Regions from separate parts of the Brevibacillus sp. FW301-21C12A genome, predicted to be linked through region 1. Evidence: riboswitches for the same ligand, from Rfam matches in the RefSeq annotation. Region 1 holds a riboswitch; each other region holds the start of a gene.

Evidence for each region. Region 1 has a riboswitch for S-adenosylmethionine ahead of AC3WQH_RS05010 (BMP family lipoprotein). Riboswitches for the same ligand answer to the same signal wherever they lie in the genome.
Region 2: linked by a shared signal. The riboswitch ahead of AC3WQH_RS15465 (2,3-diketo-5-methylthiopentyl-1-phosphate enolase) and the one ahead of AC3WQH_RS05010 (BMP family lipoprotein) in region 1 are both predicted to bind S-adenosylmethionine.
Region 3: linked by a shared signal. The riboswitch ahead of AC3WQH_RS03715 (homoserine dehydrogenase) and the one ahead of AC3WQH_RS05010 (BMP family lipoprotein) in region 1 are both predicted to bind S-adenosylmethionine.

Annotation. Positions count from the first base shown of each region.
Region 1 covers NZ_JBYTBG010000005.1:12,251-19,534, reverse strand. The annotation lists gene AC3WQH_RS05020 (ABC transporter permease) at 1-265, opposite strand, end outside; gene AC3WQH_RS05015 (ABC transporter ATP-binding protein) at 240-1,769, opposite strand; gene AC3WQH_RS05010 (BMP family lipoprotein) at 1,891-2,919, opposite strand; SAM riboswitch class I at 3,114-3,235, opposite strand; gene AC3WQH_RS05005 (methyl-accepting chemotaxis protein) at 3,335-4,810, opposite strand; gene AC3WQH_RS05000 (DUF3298 and DUF4163 domain-containing protein) at 4,974-5,597, shown strand; gene AC3WQH_RS04995 (MarR family winged helix-turn-helix transcriptional regulator) at 5,799-6,215, shown strand; gene AC3WQH_RS04990 (NAD(P)/FAD-dependent oxidoreductase) at 6,317-7,284, opposite strand, start outside.
Region 2 covers NZ_JBYTBG010000024.1:33,552-40,835, forward strand. The annotation lists gene AC3WQH_RS15455 (anti-sigma factor) at 1-726, opposite strand, end outside; gene AC3WQH_RS15460 (sigma-70 family RNA polymerase sigma factor) at 723-1,241, opposite strand; SAM riboswitch class I at 1,399-1,549, shown strand; gene AC3WQH_RS15465 (2,3-diketo-5-methylthiopentyl-1-phosphate enolase) at 1,669-2,883, shown strand; gene AC3WQH_RS15470 (2-hydroxy-3-keto-5-methylthiopentenyl-1-phosphate phosphatase) at 2,880-3,548, shown strand; gene AC3WQH_RS15475 (methylthioribulose 1-phosphate dehydratase) at 3,552-4,205, shown strand; gene AC3WQH_RS15480 (1,2-dihydroxy-3-keto-5-methylthiopentene dioxygenase) at 4,223-4,735, shown strand; gene AC3WQH_RS15485 (Ger(x)C family spore germination protein) at 4,814-5,938, opposite strand; gene AC3WQH_RS15490 (GerAB/ArcD/ProY family transporter) at 5,935-7,026, opposite strand; partial or broken gene AC3WQH_RS15495 (spore germination protein) at 7,023-7,284, opposite strand, start outside.
Region 3 covers NZ_JBYTBG010000003.1:186,729-194,012, reverse strand. The annotation lists gene AC3WQH_RS03735 (NUDIX hydrolase) at 73-480, opposite strand; gene AC3WQH_RS03730 (VOC family protein) at 523-1,329, opposite strand; gene AC3WQH_RS03725 (CapA family protein) at 1,407-2,546, shown strand; gene AC3WQH_RS03720 (hypothetical protein) at 2,700-2,855, shown strand; gene AC3WQH_RS03715 (homoserine dehydrogenase) at 2,922-4,184, opposite strand; SAM riboswitch class I at 4,268-4,377, opposite strand; SAM riboswitch class I at 4,521-4,628, opposite strand; cobalamin riboswitch at 5,094-5,293, opposite strand; gene AC3WQH_RS03710 (DinB family protein) at 5,399-5,914, opposite strand; gene AC3WQH_RS03705 (cyclase family protein) at 6,131-6,751, opposite strand; gene AC3WQH_RS03700 (Gfo/Idh/MocA family protein) at 6,738-7,284, opposite strand, start outside.

The DNA.
Region 1 (7,284 bases):
CCATCTGTCCTTCTGCCCCCAGGTTGAACACTCCCGCCCGAAAAGCAAGCGACAGCCCCAAGGCGATCAGCATGATCGGCGTCGCTCTCGCCAAGGTAGAGGTGAAGAAGTAGAAGCTGCCGAAGGCCCCTTTCCACATTTCCTGATACGTGCCCAGGATAGATTCCCCTACCGAAGCGATGACGAGCGCCCCGATCAACAGCCCGATGACAACCGCCAAAAGCGGCTGAACCAGTGATTTACCCAGCTCTTTGATTGCTGCCATGAACGCTTCCTCCCGCCATTAACACGCTGATTTTTTCCTCGGTTGCCTCTTTGCGCGAAAGCTCTCCGGCGATCCGCCCTTTGTACATCACCAATATGCGGTCGGACAGCGCCAAAATTTCCGACAGCTCGGACGAAACCAGCAAAATTCCGTCGCCTGCGTTGCGCTTGTCGATCAGCGCCTGATGGATGTACTCCATCGCGCCGATATCGACACCCCGGGTCGGCTCTGCCGCGATCAAAAACGGAGTCTCATGTCCCAGCTCGCGCGCCACGATCAGCTTTTGCAGATTTCCGCCCGACAAATTCCCGGCCAGCTCCTGAAGCTGTCTGGAGCCTGTCTTGATCGCGAACTTTTCTACCCAGCCTCTGACGACCTGGCGAAAAGCTTCGCGCCGCACGACGCCGCGCCGATTGAACGCAGGCTTTCGCTGATAGCCCATCAGCGCGTTTTCCTCGACGCTCTCCAGCTTGGCCGTCCCCCACAAGTAGCGATCTTCCGGGATGTGCGCCAAGCCCGCCTCGCGAATCGTCGCGACAGTCTGGTTGGTGACGTCCTTGCCGCCCAGCCGAATCGTTCCCTCCTGTGCCGTCCGCAAGCCGCTGATCGCTTGCAGCAGTTCGGACTGGCCGTTGCCCGATACGCCCGCGATGCCGACGATTTCCCCGTGATGCACGGTAAAGCTGACCCGGTCGAGCAACGTCTGCTTTTCCCGAACCGTCAAGTTCTCCACCTGCAAAAGCGGCCCCCGCTCCAGATCGACGCGCTCGCTCAGCTCCCGCAGCTCGCGTCCGACCATCAGCCGGGCCAGATCGTCCACATTCGTCTCGTCGCGCGCTACCGTGCCCGTCACCTTGCCGCCGCGCAACACCGTGATCCGATCTGCGACCTCCATCACTTCCTGCAGCTTGTGCGTAATCAAAATGACGCTCTTCCCGCTCTCCGCCAGATTGCGGATCGTCTGCAACAGCTCGCGAACTTCAAGCGGCGTCAGCACGGCAGTCGGCTCGTCCAGCACGATGATGTCCGCTCCCTGGTACAGCACCTTGAGAATTTCCACACGCTGCTGCTCGCCGATGGAGCAGTTGGACACTCTAGCCTGTGCATCTATCGGAATCCGGTACTGCTCGCTTAGTGCGCGGACCTTTTCCACGGCGTCCTTCCGGCGGAAAAATCCGGCCTGCTGCGGCTCGTAGCCGATCACGATATTTTCCGCCACGCTAAACTCGCCAAACAGCATGAAGTGCTGGTGCACCATCCCGATCCCGCTGCGAATGGCGTCCTGCGGCCCGCGAAAAGCGACAGGCTTGCCGCCTAGCACGATCTCGCCGGACGTAGGCTGCTCCATGCCGTACAGCATCCTCATCAGCGTCGTCTTGCCCGCGCCGTTTTCCCCGACGATGGCGTGGACTTCTCCCGCAGCAAGCGAAAACGAGACCTTGTCGTTTGCAATAAAATCTCCGTATTTCTTGGTCATGGCCCGCATTTCCAAACGATCGGTCATCCTTGCTCCTCCTTCTTTGCGCCTAGCCTTTCTCTTCCTTGCCTCTGCTCCTTGCCTTGCATATAAGGAAGACCGACTACACAGTTGTAGTCGGTCACAATCATGCACTGTGCGCTAGCTGTTAAAACGAGTCTGGCACTTTGCGGGTACCAGCGATGATCTCCTCGCTGATCGCTTTTACTTTGTCCACGACTTCCTGGCCAATAAAAGCGTTCAGAGGCGTCTGGCTCTCGTGCGTCACATACGTTACGCCTACGCCTTTTTCTTTCAGGCCGTAAGTGACAACGCCCGGCTTGAACGAGCCTTCTACGAACGACTTCACGGTTTCATACGCAGCGGCATCTGTCCCTTTGAGCTGGGACAACACGATGTGCTCAGGGTCGATCGTGGTGCGGTCAACGTCCTGTCCCGATGTATAGAAGCCTTTTTCCTTCGCGGCCTCGAACACGCCGAGGTCGCCTACTGCTGCCGCTCCGTTGATGAAGTCGGCGCCTTTGGATGCTTGCAGCAGCGCCAGCTCCTTCGCTTTTGCCGGGTCAGAGAAGCTTCCTACGTAGTTCACCAGGAACTCCGCGTTTGGATTGGTTGCTTTCAAGCCTTCCTGGAAGCCGCCTGTCCATTTTTTCAACAGCGGAATATCCATGGCGACAACCATGCCGACCTTGTTTGTCTTCGTGGCAAGACCTGCCGCAGCGCCCATCAGGTAAGCCGCTTCCTGCTCGCGGAAGGTAACGCTGCGCACGTTTGGCAAATCTACTACGGTATCAATAATCGCGAAGTTGCGGTCAGGATTTTCGGCTGCCACTTTTTTCAGCGCGTCTTCCGCTTCAAAAGAAGAAGTGATAATCAGATCGTAGTTTTCCGCTACCGCAACGCGCAAATTTTCTTCGATGGCGCCGTGGTCAGTAGACTCGATGCTTTTTACTTCTGCGCCAAATTCCTGTCCTGCTTTTTTCGCGCCTTCGTCCATTTGCTGGAAGAACGGGTTTACCCCGATTTTTTCCGGCAAAATCAGCGCAATGCGCTTCTTCGCCGCGCCTTCTTGCCCTGCCGCTTCTTCCTTTGGCTTGTCAGCAGGCGCATTTCCGCCAGCCGAACAGCCCGCAGCCAAAACAGCAAAAGTGGTGAATGCTAACAACAACTTCTTCATGGTGTCTTCCGCTCCCATCCGAACGTTCTACGTTTTTTCTGTATCCTACTACGTAATGTACGGCTTTTTTCCGAAAAAATCAATATTAAACACGAATATTTTGCAATAAAAATATTTTATCGTTCGTGTATTACCCCTCCTGACAACAAAAAAACTCTTCCCGAAGGAAGAGTTTGCGTCCGAAGCCGTCCTCTTCCTCATCTGTCAAAACCCCGGTACAGGTTTTGCAGGAATTGGCACCTTTCTGTCCATGTCACGCATGTCCAGTGGTTGCCGGGCTTCATCGGGCCAGTCCCTCCGCCGCTCTCGATAAGGAGATAAAAACTATCAAGTTACAATGCATTCATTCTAGCAGAACAAACTGAAAAAGCAATTGTTTTTTCAGACTGTTCTCGCCAATTTTACACTTTGGCGCCTATTGTCTGTGAAACGTTTCCTGCAGCCGATGCGACAGATTGTTCAGCTCCCCCAGCTCTTCGGTAATTTCCCGCACCTTTTGATGCTGGTTTTCCGCTGTGGCGAAAAGCTCCTCCAGATTGGCGACCGACTGCTCGGTGACAGCGGTAATGGTCGACATTTCCATCGCCACTTCGCCCGAGCGCATTTTTACCCGGTTCATGCTGGAGCCGACCTGCTCCGCTGCCTGCAGGAAGGCCATCATGCCGGAGCGCACCGCCTCGATCGACGCCACTGTTTTCACAGCCAGCTCCTGGCCTTTTGCCACCGAAGCTTCCCCGTTGCTGATCTGCTGTACAGCGTTCTCGCTTTCCTGATGGAGCGATTTGAGAATCTCGGTAATTTCCTGTGTAGCGGTTGCGCTCTGCTCCGCCAGCTTGCGCACCTCGTCTGCCACCACGGCGAAGCCGCGGCCGTGCTCGCCTGCACGCGCCGACTCGATGGCGGCGTTGAGCGCAAGCAGGTTCGTTTGCGTCGCAATCTGGTTGATGGCTCCTACGATTTCCTCGACCCGATTGGCCTGGCGGTTGAGCTGGTGAATCGTCGACGCTGCCACGTTGACGGCAGAAACGATCTGTTCCATTTGCTGCGACAGCTCTTTCATCATGTCGACGCTTTCTTTCAGGCGGCGGTTGTTCTGGTCGGACTCGCTCTTCATCGCGTTCGTCTGCGTGGTGACCGCCACGATCTCCTGGTCGATCGACTGCACCTCTTCCTCGATCTTCACTGTCGAGTTCGCCTGCGACTCCATGCCCGTCGCCACTTCCTTGAAGGCGATCATCATTTCATCCGTATTGCGTTTCGTTCCTTCGGCATGCTCGTGTACGTGCTCTGTCGTACGGTCGATCTGCTCGGTCATCTGTTGGATATGGACGAGCATCTCTCCCAGGCGACGCTCTTTTTCTTCCGCTTCCTGGCGGGCGATGTTTGCCTTCTGCAAGGACGCTTGTCCCGCCAGACAGAGGTACGTCACCGCTCCCATCATCATCAGAATCGCCATGATGCGTAGCACCAGATTCAGCTCGGTGAAATCGCCGCTGAAAATCTCGTACGATCCTGTGTAAAATCCGACCAGCGTCACGATGATTTGCGCAATTCCGGCTGTCACTACGAGCTTCCAATCCAGGTAAGCCGCGAGAAAACCCATGACCACAAAAGCGAGAAACGTAACTTCTGGATACGTCGTGAAATGATCGAACGAAATCGCGTAAAACATAAGTCCGATCGCTACCAGATAACGAATGACATGGCTGTCTCTTTTGATGAAGTAAAAAGGCGAAACAATAAGGGTGACCAGCAATCCGAGGGAAGTCACTTTCCAGAAATTAGCGTCGACTTGATAGGCAATGAGTCCCGCCATCCACAGATGGTTCCATAGGATAAAAATCATAAAGCCTTCTTTGTCCGTTAATGTGTTGCGAACCAATTGAATCATAGTTGCCCCCCTTTTCCCTGCTACTTATGTATCGGATTCTTTTTCCATTATATCGCGCTCAGATTGACTAATTTGTGAAAAAAGTGAGAACAGCCAAAACCAGTGACGAATAGGCTACTATCATACCCCTTATTTTAAGACATCTGGAAAGGAACTAAGAACCGTGGAAGAACAACGCAATCTTTTGCCAGCCACCGTGCTGACGCGGACGATCCAACGTCCGAATACCACGATTTATTACCCGCAACTGGCAGGGCTAGCCAATCAGCAAGCAGAAAAAGACATCAACCGCGCCATTTTGCAAACGGTCCAAGGATTGATTCACGAACAGCAACGGGTACAAGTACCGGGAAATACCCAAATGCAAGGAAGCTACGAAATCAAAACGAACGAGCGCGGCATTTTCAGCGTCACCATGAGCAATTACGCGTACACTCCGCAAATGGCCCACGGCATGACCTTCCTCGGGTCGGTGACGGCAAACATCCATACAGGCAAGCTCTATACGCTGCGCGAGCTGTTCAAGCCGGGCAGCGACTACGTCAACGTCCTGTCCGCGAACATCAAACGCCAGATCGAGGCGCGGCAAATCCCGACGCTGAACGGTTTTACCACGATCAAGCCCGATCAAGATTTTTACGTTGCCGACAAATCATTGGTCATTTACTTCCAACTGTACGAAATCACCCCGTACTATGTCGGCTTCCCGATGTTTCCCATCTCCATCTACGAGTTGGAGCCCATCATTGACGAAAACGGGCCGCTTGGCATTTTGGCTGCCGATTAACAGCCCTCCTTTTACCTTCTTCCCCGAGCTGATGCCCTTGAAACGGCATCGGCTTTATTTTTGTCAGAAAAACGCCTTCTTTTCCACTCGAATAAACATTTACTTATATGTCCTGAACTGCTACTATGTTATTTGTACATATTTACTTAAGCAATCAAGCGCTTCGTCTTTCGAACCAGCTTTTCCTGGAGGTCTGATATCATGCAACATTACGGTCACAAGATCGGCCAAGCTGCCAGAGTCTTCAGTAAAACATTGAATGGAATCATGTCCCCGATGGGATTATATAGCTCGCAATGGAGCATTATTCTTTGCCTGCACTACCGCAACTCTTTGACGCAGGTGCAACTGAGCAACTACCTGAATGTCGAAGCCCCGACGATTACCCGGACATTGACCCGGCTGGAAGAGATGGGCTGGATCATCCGCTCCGAAGGCGACGACAAGCGGGAACGGTACGTGTCGCTCTCGCCTGCGGCAATCGAGCGTTTTCCCCAGTGGCTGCAAGCGGCGCGCGATTTGGAAGCGGTTGCCTTGCGCGATCTGGACGAGAACGAGCTTGCCGTCTTCAACCGGGTGCTGAAAAAGATGACGGAAAATTTGAATACGCAAGCGTAGGCTTGTTTTTGATACGACGACACGACAAAAGGGCTTCTACTCCTGAGCGGCTAAGCAGCCGTGCTCAAGCAGAAGCCCTTTTCCCTATTGCGGGTTGCTGTTTACATCATCCGTTTGACCATGCTGCGCGCCATCCAGACGCCTGCCGCACCCGCCTGCGCCAGTCCGCGCGTGATCCCTGCCCCGTCGCCCCCGCAGAACAGTCCTTTGATTTCCGTCTCAAACTCCTCTGTCAGCTTGGGACGCGCCGAGTAAAATTTCGCTTCGACGCCGTAAAACAGCGTGTGCTCCGAGGCAATTCCCGGCGTGACCTTGTCCAGCGCTTCCACCATTTCAATGAGGCTTTTCATCGTATTGTAAGGCAGCACCAGTCCGAGATCGCCCGGCACGGCTTCCTTCAAGGTCGGCTCGAGGAAGCCTTCCTTGATCCGCGCTTCCGTAGAGCGGCGCGCCCGCAAAATATCGCCGTACTTTTGCACGATCACGCCGCCGTTGGACAAATCGTTGGCGCGTTTGCATATCTCTCGCGCGTACTCGTTCGGCTTGTCAAAAGGTTCCGTGAACGTATGCGAGACGAGCAGCGCGAAGTTCGTATTGGTCGAGCCGAGCGCCGGGTCTTTGTAGGAATGCCCGTTTGCCGCCATGACCCCGCTGTGGTTTTCCACGACGACGTGCCCGGACGGATTGCTGCAAAACGTGCGGACCCGCGTGCCGACGGATGTGTTGAAAATAAACTTGCCCTCGTACAAATGCTCGTTGATTTCGCGCATGACGACATCGGACGTCTCTACGCGCACCCCGACGTCCACCTGGTTGTTGTACATTTTCAGGCGGCGCTTTTTCAGGATGTTGGTCAGCCAAGCCGAGCCGTCCCGGCCAGGTCCGATCACGACAAAGTCGCTCTCGTACTCTCCCCCGTTTTTCAGGACGACGCCTCTCACGCGATGGCCGCCGTCTTCCTTGACCGTCAAAATGTCCTCGACCTCGGTCTTGAACATCATGTCGATCCGTTCCTTCAAATATTCAAAAATCGACTGCAAAATCTCCAGGTTTTGCTCTGTGCCCAAAT
Region 2 (7,284 bases), on a different contig from region 1:
GGAAACCAGCTCGACATACTGCTCATACGTCAGGAAGCTGTCAAACGAGATCGCCAGTTGGGAAACCGTTCCTTCCGGCAGCTTTTCCAGCGTCGTCCAGGCAGGCGTGCGCAAAAAGGACGTGTCTTCTTCCGGTTCTCCGGCCGATAGCGGATAGCGGAAAAACAGCTTTTGCTCCCTGACGCCCCCTGTCCACTCCGGTCTGGCGCTCACGTTCCACAGCACATTCGTGCTCCGAAAGCGGCCAGCGCTTTTGGCCTCGTTGCCAACCTGCTCTCGCAGCTCCATGTCGATGCTGCCGTACAACAGCCCCACCTGCGAGCCGCTGCTGCCCACGCTCACGCCAGGCTGGGTAAAATTGACCATGTCCCGTGCCACCCGGAACAAATCGTCATGCATCAGCGTCCCCACCCAGCCGTTTACGAACAGCAAGAGCACACCCGCGAGGCAAGGAATCGCGAAGGCATAGAAGGAGGTCGTCAGCCTGTTTTTCCACTTTCCCCGGCGGACGATCGCCCGTTGTCTTGCTTCCGAAAGCCCTGGCGCAGCCTCCTGCTTGCCGTCTGTCCCTTGTTCTTCCCCGAGCAATAGCCGTTCCAGCCGCTTCCCGTACTCTTCGTCGTCTGCCAGTTCCTCGCCCAGCCGTTTCGCTTCCTCTCCCGTCAAATCCCCTCTCAGGTAAGCAAGCAGTTTTTGCTCGCGGTCATCCCCGTTTTGGTTCGTCATAGCCCTTCCTCCTTCCACAGTTGCCGCATCTTTTGCCGTCCCCGAAACAGGGAGCGCTTGACATCCGCCAGTTCGATTCCCAGCACCTCCGCCATTTCCGCGTAGGAAAACTGCATCGCCGACAGCAAAATCACCTGTCGCTGCTTTTCCGGCAGCCGCTCCAAACAGGCGGATGCAGCCTCCCACAACTCCTGGTTCACGAGCTGGTCAGCGGGATCGACGGCGGAAGCATCCAGTCGTTCCGGCACGCTCCCGACGTAATCGACTGGCCGCCGCTTCTGTTTGCGATGCCAGTCCACGAAGGCGTGGTAGGCCACCTTGAACAGCCACGGCCGCACTTTTTCCCCGCGATAGTCATCCAGGGAGGCATACGCGCGAAAAAAAGTCTCCTGCGTCAAGTCTTCCGCCTGCCTCCGATCGCGTGTGAGCCGGAAAAGATAGCGGTATATATCGTTTACGTGCAACTGGTACACGTCCTCCAAGCCTACTTTCCCAATGCCTCCACACCCTTTCATCCGATACCACGCACGCTGAGTAAAAAAGTTTCACTTGCTGCCTCCTTTTCCCTGTGAGCAGATGCACATTCTCGGAAAAACAAAGATTGACTAGCGGAACGAGAAGGCATATCATGGGTGTATCGCACACGGATAGATGGCGTGTGAACCACATAAACTCTTATCGCGAGCTGGCTGAGGGACTGGCCCTATGATGCCCGGCAACCGGCGCTATTTTTTTGCGTTCGACAAAAATAGCGAAACGGTGCTAATTCCAACGGATAAGAGTCGGAGCTGTTTGTTCCGGCTACTGACCCGAGAGATGAGAGGAGACGAGACGTTTTCATAGTCGACAACCGCCTCCCCGCTCAAGTGGGGAGGCTTTTTTGCATGATTACATGTTTCGAAACGACCACGACAGCTTTTCAAGCTGCCAAGGAGGACTAGCATGAGTGAGCAACGCATCCTCGTCACCTATTTGACACAAGCCAAAGACTTGAACAAAAAAGCCGCTGCCATCGCAGTCGGCATGACGGTCGGCTCCTGGACGGACTTGCCCGCTGCCAAGCAAGCGGAGCTGGCGCCGTACCTAGGCGAAGCCGTCAGCGCCACTCCGCTGGAAACATTGGAAAACGGGGATGTGCGCGGGCTGATTACCGTCAGCTACCCGACCCGCAACTTCACCAGCGACATTCCTTCGCTCTTGACCGGAATTTTCGGAAAGCTCTCGATGGACGGAAAAATCAAGCTGGTCGACATCGCTTTTCCCGACTCGTTCCTCCAGGCTTTTCCCGGACCGAAGTTCGGCATAGACGGACTGCGCGGACGACTGGACGCCCAAAACCGTCCGCTCCTGATGAGCATTTTCAAATCTTGCCTCGGCCTGCCGTTCGACGATCTGAAAACGCAATTTAAAGCACAGGCGCAGGGCGGCGTCGATTTGGTCAAAGATGACGAAATTTTCTTCGCGGACGACCGCGCACCGTTTTTTGAGCGCATCCAGGCGTTCAAACAGATCGCCCTGGAGACCGAAGCCGAGACAGGCAAGCCTGTCCTCTACGCCGCCAACCTGACCGGGCCGATCAACGAGCTGAACGAAAAGGCAAAACGCGCGGTCGAAGCGGGCGCCGACTGCCTGCTGTTCAACGTGCTGGCCTTCGGCTTCGATGCCCTGCACCGCCTGGCAGCCGATCCGGATGTCAACGTCCCGATCATGGCGCACCCGGCGCTCGCAGGCGCGTACTATCCGTCGCCTGACTACGGCATCGCCACGCCGCTTCTGCTCGGCACCTTGATGCGGATCGCCGGAGCAGACCTGGTGCTGTTCCCGTCTCCGTACGGCAACGTGGCGCTGGACAAGACAGAAGCGCTGCAACTCGCCCACAACTTGACGACGCCGCTGGAGGGCGTGCGCCGCTCGTTCCCGGTTCCGTCCGCAGGCATTCATCCCGGACTCGTGCCGCAGTTGTATCAGGACTTCGGTCTCGACCAAATCGTCAACGCGGGCGGCGGCATTCACGGCCACCCCGGCGGCGCGACGGCCGGAGCGAAAGCTTTTGTCGACGCAATCGCTGCCGTCACTGCCGGGCGCAGCCTGGAAGAAGCCGCTGCCGGATCGCCTGAGCTTGCCATCGCCCTGGAAAAGTGGGGTGGCGCACGATGAGCAAAAAGCTCGTGCTGTTCTGCGATTTCGACGGAACGATTACGGAAAAAGACAACATCGTCGCGATTGTGAAAAAGTTCGCTCCCCCCGAATGGGAAGCACTCACCAAACAAATTCTTTCGCAACAAATAAGCGTACAGGAAGGCGTCGGCAAGCTGTTTCAGTTGCTCCCTTCTTCCTTGCGCCAGGATATTGTAGACTACATCGTCCAGGAGGCTACGATTCGCCCCGGCTTCGCTGACTTCGTCCGCTTTTGCCGCGAGGAAGGCATCGAGCTTTTGATTACGAGCGGCGGCATCGACTTTTTCGTCCAGCCGATTCTCGCTCCGTTTGACCTTAGCGGTGTCCCGATCTACTGCAACGGCAGCGACTTCTCCGGCGAGAACATCACGATCACGTGGCCGCACTCCTGCGACGAGCACTGCACAAACGGCTGCGGCATGTGCAAGACGACCATCATTCGCCGCTACGACCCTGCCACTCACTATCGCGTCGTCATTGGCGATTCGATCACGGACCTGGCTGGCGCAAAGATCGCCGACTACGTCATCGCCCGCTCCTTCCTCGCCGAGAAGGCACAGGAGCTTGCGCTGCCGCACAGCACATTCGCGACCTTCCACGACGTGATTGGCACGCTGACCGAACTGAAACAGGAGGTTGTCTAATCCATGACCGCAACACTCGAACAACGTCTGGACGCTTTTCGCCGTCTGGACGACGCCAAGCTGACATTTGCCCGCCGGGACTGGTTTCCCGGTACCAGCGGCAATCTCTCGATCAAAATCCAGAACGAGCCGCTGCAATTTGCCGTAACCGCAAGCGGCAAAGACAAGACCAAGCTGTCGCCGGAAGACTACCTCGTAGTCGATCGAGATTCCCGCCCTGTAGACGCGACTTCGCTCAAGCCGTCCGCAGAGACGTTGATCCACGCCGTCGTCTATCAAAAGTTCCCGCAGGCAGGTGCCTGCTTCCACGTCCATACCGTTTGGAACAACCTCATCTCCGAGCTGTACTTCGGCCAGCGCGCCTTCTCCATCCAGGGGCAAGAGCTGATTAAAGGCTTGGGCATTTGGGAGGAAAACGCGCGTATCACTGTTCCGATTGTTGAGAACTTTGCCGATATTCCGACCCTGGCCGCCGCGATTGAAAAAGTCATCACCCCGGAAATTCCGGGCGTGCTCATCCGCAACCACGGCATTTACGCCTGGGGCGGCAACGACTTTGAAGCGAAGCGCCACCTGGAAGCATTTGAATTTCTGTTCGAGTACCACGCCCGCTGGCTGCAACTGCGCCAAGCCGTCGTGTCCACTACAACCAATTAACCAAGGAGGCAAACAAGATGGCACAAATTCGTTTCCACGACACTAACGAGTACATTTCCGCACCGGAGGAAGTCATTTCCTTCCTGGACAGCCAAGAGATCATTTACGAAAAATGGGGCGTAGACCGCCTCGATCCCAAGCACCGCGACAACTACAGCCCGACAGAGGAAGAAAAACAGGAGATTCTCGCCGCCTTCAAGCCGGAGATCGACGCGATCAGCGAGCGCCGCGGCTACCTGACTGCCGACATCATCGTCCTCTCTGACAAAACCCCTAACCTCGATGAGCTGCTCGTGAAATTCAAGAACGAGCATCATCACACCGACGACGAGTGCCGCTTCTGCGTAGACGGCCACGGCATTTTCGCGATCAAGGGCAAAGACGGGCGCTACTTCGACGTCGAGCTTGAGCCAGGCGACCTGATCTCCGTACCGCCGAACTTCCGCCACTACTTCACCTTGATGGACGACCGCAAAATCAAGGCAATCCGCCTGTTCGTCACTCCTGCAGGCTGGGAGGCTATCTACTGATACGTATCGCAAAAACAAACAAGCACCTTGGACCATAGCCTTGGCGACAAGGTGCTTTTCCTTTTTCCTGCTATTTACTCACTTAATGACGCCATCGCCTATAATCGACACCTCCGGCACAATACGGACATCGGCTCTGGCAAATGCCGCCGGCCAATCTTCCTGTACCTTTTTCCACTCCTCGTACTCATAGGCACGGGCGTACACGCCAAAGCCAAACGGGTCTGTTCCACTCTCCTGGCACTTTGTGACCAGATTTGCGAACTCTTTGCGCAGTTCCTCGCTAATCATTTGCTCCATTTTCCTGTAGTCTTGTTCCATGTCGAACAAAAACAGCCTTTCGGTGATGGAAATGCGAATTTTCATTTTTACGTCGAATTGAAACCGATTGTTACGGTAGCTTGTTTTCACGGAGCGATTGACGCCATTCACCAAAAAACTGAGCCGATCCCTCGCTATGTGATTGCTGCCACCGTTTACGGGAAGCGGAAGCGTCAAGGATGTCTCTCCCTGCTTTTGATTACGGAGCATCTGCAACAGCATCGTATCTCTTGGCTCGAGCAGCGCAGCGTACTTGCCGCCCTTGTTTAGCAGTGCCGTCCCCAATACTTTAACAGAGCGTCCTGAGTTGATTTCAGCGAGTAACGGTGTGCCTCCTTTTTCAAACATTTGTCGATGAAATTCCTGTAACCTTGTTGTTACTGTCAAATTCCTTTGGCTTGCCTTATCGAGCAGCCTGGTTAGGTGAAGCGGAAGCCGCGGCTTATCCGTCGGATTAAAATTGAACAGCTCCTTGACCGGCCCGTCGCAAACGATCACTCGCGCATTCACCGTAAATCGCGCATCGCGAAACATCACATCCATAATGGGAAACCAATCGGGATGTTCCAACAGTTTTTTCCCGATAACGAACACCTGTATTTTGCCTGATAACGAAAGGCCCGTCACCAGCCCGTCAAACCGTCCTCTTGCCTGACGGAGCGATTCTATCTTGACTCCGTACTCCTCTTCCTTATCCTTGGCTTCCTTGCTGAACACCGGACTCGATAAATAGACGAGAAGCTGATCTTTTTCATTCAGATCTATCCCTGTCATCAGGGTGATCGTCGCGTCTTCCAGATCAATCCGATCCACACACCCCGTCAGCAGGGAGACTACACACAAAATCAATAGAACGTGTACGTATCTTTTTATAACCTTCACTCCTTCACTGACCTACGCAGCAGCCAGATCGGCACAAAAGCCAGAACGGGCAGCGCGTATCCGAATAGCAAACCGCCAGTGCTCCACCACTGCTTCCATTTGAGTAAATCCATGAACGTAGGCGTATACAGCCAAAGCAGTAAAATAACCAACAGCAAAGCGATGCCTAAATGCTTGCGATGATCTGCTGCACCGAACAATTGACTTGACGAGAAGACTGAAAAATACAGATAAGGGAAGCTGGTTGTAGACAAGTAAAATAAATAGAAAGCGAGAAAGATAATATCCATTCGTTCCAAAAATCGATACTCAATCACCTTCCATAAATTCAATGTTGGCCACGTATATTGTAGAATTTCATCGGGGTTGAAAAACACGAAACTGAACAAGGTGATATTCATAAAAATCAGCATGGACAACGTATTGGCCACAACGATACCAAGGACTGCATACTGCTTTTTCTGCAAAAAAGGATAGAGAAAAAAAGCCAGTTCAAATCCTAAAAAAGACAGAACCGTTGATTTTGTTGCCACCAGAATCGGCCACCACCCTTCCTTGAAAATAGGGAGCAAATAAAGCCAGTTCGTTTTCGGCAAGACAGTGACCAAGACGATCGGCATCCACAGCGTCAGATAAAAGATCAGCTCGGCATACCGTCCAAGCACCCGCAAGCCGCCTTGGAGAACCATATAAGCCGGAATGGCCAGCAAAATAACTACCATGTAAATCGGTGTCTGACTAAGAATCCACGTATTGACGATGGCCGCAGTGTTGGCCATGACAGTGAAAGAGGCAAAACCGCAATAGACGGCGATTCCTGCAACACAGACTTTCCCCAGCCATTTACCCAAAAACAACGGCTGCAGATCCACAATCGTTTTGCCGGGATAGCGCTTCATGATGCCGATGATGACCAGGCTGACCGCCATAGCCGCGAACCAACCAATCAAAATTGAGAGCCATCCGTCCGTCCCTGCCACCTCGGCCAGCTCTCGCGGCATGGACAACACCCCGATCCCTACCTGCGCACCGTGAATCAAATAAATGTACTGGAAGACCGTCAGTTCATTGAAGGCATATTTTTTCATTCGCCATCTCCCCTTGGACGATTATCTCCCTGCCTTCTCGCTTGAATGGCCCTCGTACTGACTGGCCGATCCCGCATCGTCCAAAACGGCAAGCGGACAAAGAAATCTTTCCAGTCGCTGAAACGAGCGGGCGCGAGCGGACTTCCGTAGGGAACGCCAAGCGATTCCAACTGGATCAGATGGGCAATGAGGCCCATCAGCCCGACGATAATCCCGACGATACCGAACAAAGCAGCCAGCACCATCATGAGAAACCGG
Region 3 (7,284 bases), on a different contig from region 1:
TCACTCGTTCCTGCGCCGAGTCGTGGATTCGTCTCTGCACGCCCACGCCGCTTTCCCAAGCTGCGTGTTCTTTCAAAACTCCACGTAAAACGGGTGCTTTTCCTCCTGCAAGCACAGCTCAATTCGCTGCCGGAAGTTGCTCCACGTAACCTTTGTTAGCGCCTCTTCAATCGGGAAAAACCCGGCTTCCAGACACTCGGGCGTCGCGATCAGCTTCCCGCCAATCGGCCTCGCTAAAAACAGCACATTGCAGATCGACTTGCTCACGTTTTGAAACACGCCGCAAAACTTCGTAATTTCGATGTCCAAGCCGCACTCTTCCTTCGTCTCCCGGATGGCTGCCGCCCGGATGGACTCGCCTTCCTCCACTTTTCCGCCAGGCATCTCCCAGCCGCGCCTCGGGCCTTTTATCAGCAGCACTTCCTTGCGCTCGTTGACAATGATCGCTGCAGCAGACAGTGAATGCTTAGGTACAGTCAAAGGCTTGCCTCCTTTTTTCCGGTTTCTTGCTTTTGCTGTCCGTCAAGTGAGATAAATCCCGCCGCAAATGTCGTGCGGAAGCGGCAATGCATTCGCCGCGCCGATTTTCGCGAAAAAAGGACGCTCTCCGCTCGCCGCTAACGCCTGCTGCGCCGCTCCAGGCTGCGTCGGTTCACACAGGACGATGCTTCCGCCGGGCAGCGCAAGCGACAAGCAACGCGCACCCAGTCGCTCATCCGTGAAAACTTCCCCGCCCTGCAAGCCGAACCACCGCGTCCAGTCCGCAGCAGCCGCGTCCAAATTCGCGACAGCGAAGCCGACAGCCAGAAGCTCGGCTGCTCCGTTCGGATGCGGAGCGATGATCCCGCGCTGCGTCAAATCTGCCTGGCGCTCCTCGTCTGTCTCCTGCCACTCAATCAAAAACGGCAGCTTTCGCGCAGTCTGCGGGTCTTCGGCAAACAGCATGCGCCAGCGCAATGTTTTTCCGTCGTCTCTTGTGCGGCTGCCGTCTACTGGCCCTGTCAGCTTCAGCCCAAGCGCGCGAAATCGCTCCACCCACCGATCCATTTCGCTGGTGCGCAAGGCGATTTGTCCAAGCCCTTCGCCAAGCTCGTGCTCCGCGACCAACTGCGCGATGAGCGGATTGTCGGATCGTCCGGCAACCGCCGCATCCTCGACCGCCAAAAACTCCACATACGACAAGCCAAAATAGCTGAGACTGTTCCATGTCCCCCAATGGGTGTGCCTGCCTCCCGTTACAGCGTGAAATCCGGCTTCGCGAAACAGCCGCGCTGCTTCTGCGGGCGGACGATGGACAAAATGAACCAGATGGTCAAAGGACAATTGCATCTTTTTTCGCCTCTTTTCGTAATTACCTTTATCATAGCAAAATTTAGCAGCTTTTCGTTAGCGAAGAAAGGAGAAGCATGAACGAGACGAATCACAGCCGGAGACGCTCCCGGCGAAGACAGACAAAACCAAAGTGGCTTCGGGCAGGGAAAAATACGCTGCTTTTCAGCTTGCTCGCCGTCCTCGGGGCAGGCGCTTATCTCGGCTTCACTGCGCTCGGCAAGCACGAGGCTCCCAAAGCCACTCCCGCACCAGAGCCGGTCGCTGCCCCGGAGCCGACTGTCCGGCTCAGCTTTGTCGGGGACGTCATGATGGCAGGAAATGTGGAAAACGTTTTGCTAGAAAAAGGCTACGACTACCCGTTCACGCATGTGCGCTCGCTTTTTTTGCAGGATGACTACACCATCGCCAACCTGGAGACGCCGCTTACGACGAGAGGGACTCCCGCCGACAACAAAGCGTACGTCTACAAGTCGTCCCCTTTGGCTGCGCCCGCCATGCAGGCCGCCGGAATCGACGCGGTCAATCTGGCGAACAACCACTCGATGGATCAGGGCGTAGACGGCTTGCTCGATACGTTCGCCGCGCTGGAGGAACACCGGATCGCCTATGTCGGGGGCGGAGTCGATGCCACCCGCGCCTTCGCGCCTGTTTTTGTGGAGAAAAACGGCATCAGGCTCGCCGTGCTCGGATTCAGCCGGGTCATACCGGAAGTGAGCTGGTTCGCGCAAAAAAACGGGCCGGGACTGGCGGGAACCTACGACCCCGCCTTGGCCGTCCAAGCCATCGAGCAGGCGAAAGCACAGGCTGATCTCGTCGTCGTGATCGCCCATTGGGGCAAAGAGCGCGAAGACTTTCCCGTCGATCATCAAAAAGAACTCGCCAAGGCGTACATCGACGCAGGCGCTGACCTGATCGTCGGCGGCCATCCGCACGTGCTGCAAGGCTTTGAGCAGTATCGCGGCAAATGGATCGCCTACAGCCTGGGCAACTTCATTTTCACGCGCTCGACCGAGCCGAAAACGTGGGAAACGATGGTGCTGCAAGCAAGCTGTACGAAAAACGCCGCCTGCGACCTGACAATGCTTCCGTTCCACGCCGAACTGGGACAAGCCGTGCCGATGAACGCCACAGATGGAGCCGCTTTGCGCAAGCGAATCGAATCGCTCTCGGAAAACGTCCAGATTGACGCAGAGGGCCGCGTGCGGGGAAGTTAGCATGGCATAGTATAACCCCCGTCCTATTCGCCACTTCAGCCGGAAGCCGCTCATGAAAAAACGGGCGCATCCCTGTTCTTTTGGCTGAAACCTCTCCAAGCCTTATTCGTAAACCATAGCAAGACCGCTTTTACGAGCAAAAGGAGGGAGAGCATGACAGGAGCCATCATTACCGTAGCAGCCATTGGCGTTTTTCTGCTCTCGGGCTATTTCATGACCAAATGGGAAAAAGCCGTCTTCCCGGGAAACCAGCAAAACGGCTCCGCCCCTGATCCCCCCAAGCATTCGGACAAAAACGGCAGGCAGTAGGACGCCATCCATCTGGCATTCGTCCTTGCTGCCTGCCCGTTTTTTCTTTTGCGCCGCTTTTTCGGGTTATGCCGTTTCCAGCAGCGGGAAGCAGCGGACGGACAGGCCAAAATCGCTTTTCAGCACTTCCTCGTGCTCTTCGCGAATCCCTGTTACGATCAACCCCGCGCGCAATACTCCGCCCAGATCGAATTGGACTTTCAGCTTCGTCACCGTCACGCCCGCCTCGCGCAAGAAATGCAGGACGCGATCAGGCGTCGCAGCGAGACACGAGCCTTCGAGATAACACAGCACGCGCTCGTCCTGCCATTGACCCGGCTGCGCTTCGGCCGTTTTTTCCTTCCAGGCCGGATGCGGGGTAAACGGCTGCGTCAACAAATAAGCCAAATCCTCGACAACGGCGCTTGCCGTCGGCAGCTCGCCTGCGCCTCTGCCCGTAAACAGCAGATCGCCTACGATGTTTCCGGAAAGCTGAACAGCGTTGAAAGCATCCTGAATTTGCGCCAGCGGATGAGCGACAGGCAGCATGGTCGGCTGAACCGAGAGCCGGATTCCTTGCTCTGTTTTGTGCGCCTGGGCAATCAGCTTGATCCGGTAGCCCAGCTCGTTTGCGATACGGATGTGACCAGGAGACAAATCGGCAATCCCTTTGCGCACGACATTTGCAAGCGGCAGCGATTCTCCGTACACAAGCTGCGCGAGAATGTACAGTTTGTACATCGCGTCGAATCCTTCCACGTCAGAGCGCGGATCGGCTTCCGCATACCCCAGCTCCTGCGCTTGCTTCAACACTTCCTGATAGGGAAGCTGCTCCGCTTCCATTTTCGTCAGGATGAAGTTCGTCGTACCGTTGAGAATGCCGCGCACTCCTTGAATATCGTTCGTGCGCAAAAACTGTCGCAGCACGCTCAAAATCGGGATGCCGCCTGCCACGCTCGCCTCATAGGCCAGATGGACCTGATGCCGGTTTGCCAGATCGACCAACTCTGTGCCGCGTTTGGCAAGCAGCTCCTTGTTCGCCGTCACCACGTGGCAGCCTTTTTCGATCAAGGCACGGACGTAGTCATACGTCGGCTCGACGCCCCCCATCACCTCGACGACAATGTCCACATCGCTTTTCAACACGTCCTCAAAATCCGTGGTCAAAAGCGCGGGATCTACCTGAACGGCCCGTTCTTTTTCCGAATCGCGGACCAATGCTTTGACAATTTCGATTCGCTTGCCCAATCTCGCAGCCAGCTTCTCCTGCTGCGAACGAATCGTCTTGATGACGCCGCCCCCTACTGTTCCCAATCCAAGCAGCCCTACCTTGACTACACCTGCGCTCATTTCTACCACCTCATAGCAATATTTTCGTAAAAAGAAAAAACCTTCCCGCTAAGAAGAAGGTTTTGGCATCAACGAAATCCTTCTCCTTATCTCCCAGGACGCTTCCGCCCTGCAGGAATTGGCACCTTGTCACAAGCTGTGTGACGGTTGCCGGGCTTCATCGGGCCAGTCCCTCCGCCTCTCTGGATAAAGAAAACTATGAATTTTTGCTCTTTCTCGTCGAGAAAGCGGCCAAGCGAAAAGCTTATTGGAAAAGAAAGCCTTTGTTGAGCGGAAACATCAAAAAACCTTCTTCGCTAAGAAGAAGGTTCGTCATAACTGCTACGATGTACCCGCTTCTTATCTTTCGGAACGAAAACGCCCCGCAGGAATTGGCACCTTGTCGCACTACGCAACGGTTGCCGGGCTTCATCGGGCCAGACCCTCCACCTCTCTGGATAAGAACTTTGTTTGCTGTTGAGCCTATTCTAAGAAATTCCAAAGCATTCGTCAACAAAATTCTTTTTCGTTTTTAACCAGGCTAGATGCGGTCAGAAACGGTTCAGATACGGCCAAAAACGGGACAACCGTTCCGAATGTACGGTCGCCTTCACCTGGCAAAAACGCTTTCGACTTCCTCCGTACTGCAGCAAACGCAACGGACCAGCCCTTCCTCGCTTTCCCCCGACAGCTCTCGTTCTTCGACATAACCGCACCATTGACAGATGAAAAGCTGAACCATGCTGCCCCCTCCTTTAAGTTGCTCACGGTCAATCAGCGCCGATTTCCTCTCCCCAAAACAAAAAACGCATTTTCTACTGATCGAAAAAAGATCCGATCGTTAGAAAATGCGCAGGCAAGCAATAGACATCCTTGTCCGTTTGCCAGTATGGCGAGTCCTCTAACACCTCCCTATCTCCCGTAGGTCCATCAGTGTTGTTGAAACAGGCAGGTCTCCTGACTTCGGGATCATCGTCTGGCGCTGCCTTCCCTGTCCAGCGGCTGGACAAGTGGCCTGTGTGCGCGAAACTCCCCTCTTACAGTGGCGGGACCGTGTCGGATTTGCACCGAGCTTCCCTATTATCCTTAGCAGCGAATCGCCGCAAGGAACCTGTTCCCCCGTATGCAATTTTGCAAATCGTTACTACCATTCTATTCTACTTTTCCTGAAAAATGGTAGAATAAACAAGCGAAAGGGACGAATCAAATCAACGCGGTTCGCTTTTGCATACCGTCTACAGTGAATACCTTTCCCGCAATATGCGACAGTGATGGGCCTCATGCCCGGCAATGACATAGGCCAAAGTGCGTGCGGACAGTTTGTTGCCGTTGGCCGTCCCTGTTCGCGTCCACGCCTCCTCTGCCACTCCCCGCAACAGAGCGCGCGTCGACTGCCGAACAGCCTGATATTCTTCGAGCAAATCGGCCAGGTCGCGTTTCTGAAAAAAAGCTTGCGCAACATACGCATTTTCGTCAAATCCGACGAGCGGTGTCTGATCTCCCCGGGCAATTCGCAGCAAGCGGTAGCTCATAATCCGCTCCGTATCGATCAGATGCCCCAACACTTCTTTTACGGTCCATTTGCCCGGCGCGTAGCGATACTCCGCTTGCGCCTCGGTAAGCCCGGCATACATCTCGACGGTCTGCGCCAGTTGCTTCGCCAGTACGGCTGTCAACTCGCCTTCTGGCACTTGCTCGACATAGTAGGCAAAATACTCCCCGTATTCCTCGCGATTTGGTCGACTTGGCATGCTTTTCGCCTCCTTTGATTTTGGGAACGGTCATTCCTTTGCTGTCTGGCCTTTTCTTGGAGCATCCGGTTTTCAGATGCTCTGTGGTAACATCACGGCCGTTTTAAAGGGATAGCAAGCCAGACCCTCTGTCGCGCAAAGCAGTTGGGCATACGTATCCGTGCCCGAACCCGTACCCGAACCCGCAGCTCCCCCCTGCGAACGCTTTATTTACCTTCATCCCTGCCAGCCCTCAAACAACAGCACCCTTGCCGGAGCAGCGTCTGTGCCGACCAGCTTTAACGGGGCAGCAACCATGAAGTATTTTCCTGCGGGCACCTCGCGAAGCCGCAAGCCCTCAATCACGATCACGCCTGCGCCAAACAACGTTTTGTGGGTTGGGTGTCCTTCCTGGCTGCGCTCAATCCCCAATGCATCCGTGCCGACACCGCGCACGCCTTTTTCCGCCAAATACGCTGCGCCGTCTTGTGCCAAATAGACGAACTCGAACGAAAAAGCATCCTCCCACGAATTTTTCGTTTGAAACAGGACAAACTCTCCCGACGCAATGTCGTAACCTTCCAGCTCGGCTCGCCCGATCTTGTCTTCCACATGCGTCAGGTCGAGTACGCGGCAGTTTCCTACCAGCTTTTCCAGCGAAATGCTTTCAAACGTCTCCCCGTCCTTCACCATGTGCAGCGGCGCGTCCACATGTGTGCCAGAATGCACATCCATGTCGATTCTCGACTCGGTCACGTAGCCGTTTGTTGCAGACAAAATCTTCGGCTGCTTTTCCGGCTTGTTTTTGTACACCGTCATCCCTTCAAAAATAGGTGCGGTCACATCAAACATTTTCATCGCGTTTCGCCTCCCTGTTTTGTTCGTTCTTCCCTGTCTCCGGATGCTTGCTTCCGCGCCGCAAATCGGCCGGGAAGACGACGCCGATTTGCCTTCTCGCTTCGTCCATGACTTCCATCGTCAATCGGGAGGCTGCATGTGAATTGGTCGCCGACTCTCTGGCGCCCGCCGAAGCCAGCCGGATAAACTCCCTGATTTCGTAGTGCATCGCCTTCGACGTCTGGGGCCTGGTCACATCCTCGATCCTGCCGTCTCGGTAGCGAATCTCGATGCGCGTCAGGTGATTGATTTTATCGATCACCATCGTGGCGTCCTCCCCCTGGATTTCCGCTGGCTGATAGGAGGTGGTAATCTTGGAAAAGCTGAGGATGGCGTCCATCTCTTCGTACTTCAAAAGAATGCTGCCTTCTCCGTCTACCCCTGACGCCAGCACAACTCCTTCTGCCTTGACCTGCTCCGGCTTGCCAAACAGAACGATTGCCGGATAGAGACAGTAAATCCCGATATCCATCAAGGCTCCGTTGGAGTAAGCC